DNA from 2 places in the Halomonas sp. PAMB 3232 genome. Region 2 is predicted to be linked to the other one. Evidence: predicted binding sites of a transcription regulator. Region 2 holds the regulator's gene; the other holds the start of a gene.
What was found. The regulator LexA, encoded in region 2, represses DNA repair genes until DNA is damaged. The targets are predictions, from matches to a motif close to TACTGTNTANNTANACAGTA.

Region 1: the regulator LexA is predicted to act here: its motif matches at 1,192-1,211, upstream of recN (DNA repair protein RecN).

Annotation. Positions count from the first base shown of each region.
Region 1 covers NZ_CP134865.1:384,538-387,007, reverse strand. Annotated here, with positions in the region: gene dnaK (molecular chaperone DnaK) at 1-269, opposite strand, end outside; gene grpE (nucleotide exchange factor GrpE) at 401-1,045, opposite strand; gene recN (DNA repair protein RecN) at 1,258-2,470, shown strand, end outside.
Region 2 covers NZ_CP134865.1:2,062,437-2,064,906, forward strand. Annotated here, with positions in the region: gene RN346_RS09405 (L,D-transpeptidase) at 1-97, opposite strand, end outside; gene RN346_RS09410 (TetR/AcrR family transcriptional regulator) at 75-752, opposite strand; gene lexA (transcriptional repressor LexA) at 970-1,644, shown strand; gene purU (formyltetrahydrofolate deformylase) at 1,839-2,470, opposite strand, start outside.

The DNA of each region.
Region 1 (2,470 bases), 1.7 Mb from region 2:
GGCACCATCTTGATGTCTTTTTGAACGACGTCGTCCTTGAAACGACGGCCGATCAGACGCTTGATGGCGTACAGGGTGTTTTCCGGGTTGGTGACCGCCTGGCGCTTGGCGGACTGGCCGACCAGCGTTTCACCGTCATCGGTGTAAGCGATGATGGAGGGAGTGGTGCGGCCGCCCTCGGCGTTTTCGATGACCTTGGCGCTGTCGCCGTCGAGAACCGCCACGCAAGAGTTGGTGGTGCCCAGGTCAATACCAATAATACGTCCCATAGCAAAAACCTCGAATTCGGTGGTGACAAAAACTGTTGCAATCGGTCTGCGGTGATTACCGCGGGTTGGCCTTTATCTGGGGGCCGCCGTGAACTTTTCAAGGGGGGAATTTGCATTATCCCCCAACTCGACTAGCCCGCTTTCTGGCTGACCACGACCATCGCCGGGCGCACCAGGCGTCCGTTGAGCAAATACCCCTTCTGCACGACTTCCATTACCGTGTTGGGCTCGAGTTCCGGGTTGGGCACCATGGTCAGGGCCTCATGAACCTGCGGGTCGAAGGGCTCGCCACTGGGTTCGACGCTTTCGACGCCGAACTTGTTGAGCACGTCGAGCTGCATCTTGAGCGTCATGGACACACCTTCACGGTGCGCATCAGAGGCATCCTCTTGCATGCTGTCGAGCGCTTTTTCAAGGCTATCCACCACCGGCAGCAGCTCCTTGACGAACTTCTCGAGAGCGAACTTGCGCGCCTTCTCCGCTTCCGCTTCGGCGCGGCGACGCACGTTCTGGGCCTCGGCAGACGCTCTGAGCGACTGATCCTTCGCCTCGGAAAGACTCTGTTCGAGCTCCTCGACGCGGGCCGCCAGCACCTCGGCTTCCGGGTTGCTCACGCCTTCGTCGAACGTTTCGGTACCCAGCGGCGACTCATCGTCCAGTACACCTTCGAGATCGCCTTCGATCAGGCGCTCTTCGTCGGCCTGCTCGGTTACTTCGGCGTCCTGCTCCTGGCGGGCCAGCTCGTCATCGATCGGGGTTTGCGGTTCTTTCGCCATGCCGTACTCCTGAATGCGGTCGCGGCGCGTAAGCGCCCGCTGGTTGAAATAAAGTGTGTGAGATAAACGGGTTCATTAATGCGTATGCACGCTATATGGGGGCCTTGTTTGGCATCTCAAGAGGGGCATTGAAGTGAGTTATCGACTACTGTATAAAACAACAATCATTGTATAAGCATCCAGTTTCTATAGAGCCCTGCCCGGGAGGCCCTATGCTGACTCAGCTCGTCATTCAGGATTACGCCATCGTTGACCGTCTGGAACTCGATTTGACCGACGGCATGACTGCCATCACCGGGGAGACCGGGGCGGGTAAATCCATCCTGCTCGGCGCCCTGGGGCTTTGCCTGGGCGAGCGCGCCGACGCGGGGAGCGTGCGCCACGGCCGCGAACGCACCGACCTTTCGGCCAACTTCGACATTGCCCGCCTGCCCGCCGCCGCCGAGTGGCTCGAGGCGCGCGAGCTCTCCTCTCAGGAGTGCTTGCTTCGCCGCGTGGTGACCGCCAGCGGCCGCTCCAAGGCGTGGATTAACGGCCAGCCGGCGACCATTGCCGATCTCAAGACGCTTGGCGAGCTGCTGATTCAGGTCCACGGCCAACATGCCCACCAGGCGCTGATGCGCGAAGAGACTCACCTGGCGCTTTTGGACGACTACGCCGGTCTCAAGGGCAAGCGCCAGGCGCTGGCCGAGACTTTCAAGGAGTGGCGCGCGACCCGCGCACGGCTTAAAAAGCGCAGCGAAGCGGGGAGCGAAGTCGAAGCGCGGCGCCAGCTTCTGCGCTACCAGGTCGAGGAGCTCGACCAGCTGGCGCTGGGCGAAGGTGAACTCGAGGTGCTCGAAGAGGAGCAGTCGACGCTTGCCCACGCCGAGGAGACCCTGCGTGAAACCCAGTTCGCCGTGGAGTGCTGCGAAAGCGATGACGGCGGCGCACTTTCGCTACTCAATCAGGCTTATGCCCGGCTCAGCGCCCTGCCTGGCAGCGACAAGGGCGTGCTGGCCAACACGCTGGCGATGCTCTCGGACGCCCGCATTCAGGTCGAAGAGGCCACGGGCGAGCTCGCCCGCTTTGCCAGTGTCACCGAGCTCGACCCGGAGCGCCTGTCGTGGGTCGACGAGCGCCTTACGGATGTGCACCGCATCGCGCGAAAGCATCACGTCGCCCCGGAGGAGCTCTACGCGCTGCACCAGTCGCTTGCCCGCGAAGTGGCCCAGCTGGAGGCAAGCGATGAAGACCTCGAGTCGCTAAGCAGTCAGGTCGCCGAATACCGTGAGCGCTACCGTCAGGACGCCAGGGCGCTTTCCGAGGCGCGTCAAAAAGCCGCCGGCAAACTGGGCAAGGAAGTGCAGCAGCAGCTCGCGTTTCTGGCCATGGGCAAGGCGCGCTTCGAGGTGGCCGTCTCGAGCCGCGAAACGCCCGCTCAGG
Region 2 (2,470 bases):
GCGTTCCCTGCCAGGCGCGAAGGCGCTGCTCGGTGAGGTCGATTTCAAGCCATGGCGCCTCGGTTGGCGGCAGCTCAGCCAGAATGGGCGTGGCCATGATGAGCCTCCTCGATCGCCGGGGGAAGCGGCGCGTTCATGGCGGCAACGACCACCGGGCGCAGTCGGCGCACCAGATCACGTACCGAGACCTGCTCGTTGTACTCCTTGGCCGCGATGTCGCGCAGCGCATCGAGCCCGGAGAGCGTGAAGATCACCGTGCCGAGCATGAAGTGCAGCCGCCAGAAGCGCTCGGCGTCGGGCAGGCCGGGTGTGGCGCGGCGAACGAGCTCGACAAAGCGAGTGAAGACATCGCCGTACTGCTCCTGGATATAGCGGCGAAGGTGGCCCTGAGCCTGACTGTAGGCGAGCCCCAGCAGGCGCATGAACACTTTCAAGCTGTTGCGCTCGGCCGGCACGGTCAACACCGTCGTGGCCATGGTTTCGAGCAGTACTTCCAGAGGAATCTCGTCATCACCATAGCGGGCGTGCAGCTCATCCAGCGCTTCGTGAAAGCGTTGGCTGAAGGGGTCGAGATAGCGCGCAAACACCGCCTGAATCAGCGCCTTTTTCGAACCGAAGTGGTAGTTCACCGCCGCCAGGTTCACCCGCGCCTTGCTGGTGATGTTGCGCAGAGAGGTCTCTGCAAAGCCACGCTCGGCGAACAGCACCTCCGCCGTATCCAGAATACGCGTGACGGTATCAGACTGCGCCATGGCGCCCTCCAGAAAACGAGTGTTTAAAACATCGCGAAATAGTAGGTCATTAAAACGCCGGGCTCAATCGTGCGAAACCCTGATATGCCCTCTTTTAAGGGCGAACGGCTTTATAATCCGTGGCTTGAGTCATATACTGGACAGAGGAACATACTGTATACTTAAACACATATATTTAAGTCATTTTTTATAGTTACCTTTTACCCTGGAGTCAGCCATGCCTCGTCCTCTTACCGTTCGTCAGCAGCACGTATTCGATTTTATCGTGAAGACCATGAACGAGTACGGCTACCCACCCACCCGCGCCGAAATCGCCAAAGCGCTGGGCTTTCGCTCACCCAACGCGGCCGAAGAGCACCTGCGCGCGCTCGAGCGCAAGGGCGCCATCCGTATCATTCGCCACACCTCCCGCGGCATCCGCCTGCCAAATCAGGAAGGGGTGGAAGCAGCGGAATCCGCCGCTGAAGCCAGCGACAGCGTCGAATCCGCGACCCAGGGGCTGCCGATCATCGGCGAAGTGGCCGCGGGCAGCCCGATTCTGGCCGCCGAACACATCGATCGTTACTGCCCGCTGCCGGCGGAGTATTTCACGCCGAAGGCCGACTACCTGCTGCGCGTACGCGGGCTGTCGATGAAGGATATCGGCATTCTGGAAGGCGACCTGCTGGCGGTACACCGCACCGAGCGGGTACGCGACGGCCAGATCGTCGTGGCGCGCCTCGAGGACGAAGTCACCGTCAAGCGTTTTCGCCGCGACGGCCACCAGGTCACGCTGCACGCCGAGAACAGCGATTTCGCTCCGATCGAAATCGATCTTCGCACCCAGCAGCTCGATATCGAAGGTGTCGGCGTTGGCGTGATTCGCGGGGGCAGTGGCCAAGCGCTGGGTTAATTGACCTATCGATTGAGACAGGGAAATGTGGCGGTGCCGGGCAACCCTGCGCGAGGGCGCTGTGAACCCTTCCCTGGGCGCTACTTTCGCCATCCATGGCGAAAGACCCTCGCTACGGTCAGCCCGGCACGGCGGCCCGTATTGTCATCCTCAAGCTTATAAACTAAAAACGGGGCACTTTCGTGCCCCGTTTTTTAGTTGAAGACGACCGTCTTGTTGTCGTCGATCAGCACGCGATCTTCCAGGTGCCACCTGAGCCCGCGGGCGAGCACGGACTTCTCCACGTCGCGGCCAAAGCGCACCAGATCCGTGGGCGTGTGACAGTGGCTGACGCGGTGGATGTCTTGTTCGATGATCGGGCCGGCGTCGAGCTCTTCGGTCACGTAGTGGCAGGTCGCGCCGATCAGCTTCACGCCGCGCTCGAACGCCTGGTGATAGGGCTTGGCACCGGCAAACGACGGCAAAAAGCTGTGGTGGATGTTGATGATCTGGCCGGCGTATTGGCTACAGAGCGCCGGCGGCAAAATCTGCATGTAGCGCGCCAGCACGATGCAGTCCGCCTCGAGCGCCTCGACCTGGCGCTGCACCGCATCGAACGCGGGCTGCTTGTCGCTGGGGTCGACCGCGATGTGGTGATAATCGATCCCGTACCACTCGCTTAGCGCGCGCATGTCCGGGTGGTTGGAGATGATGCCCACGATGTCGCAGTCGAGCTCGCCAGCCTGCCAGCGGTAGAGCAGATCGACCAGGCAGTGGGACTCTTTCGACACCATGATCACGACCCGGCGCCGCTTTTGGGTATCGACCAGCGCCCACTGCATCGAAA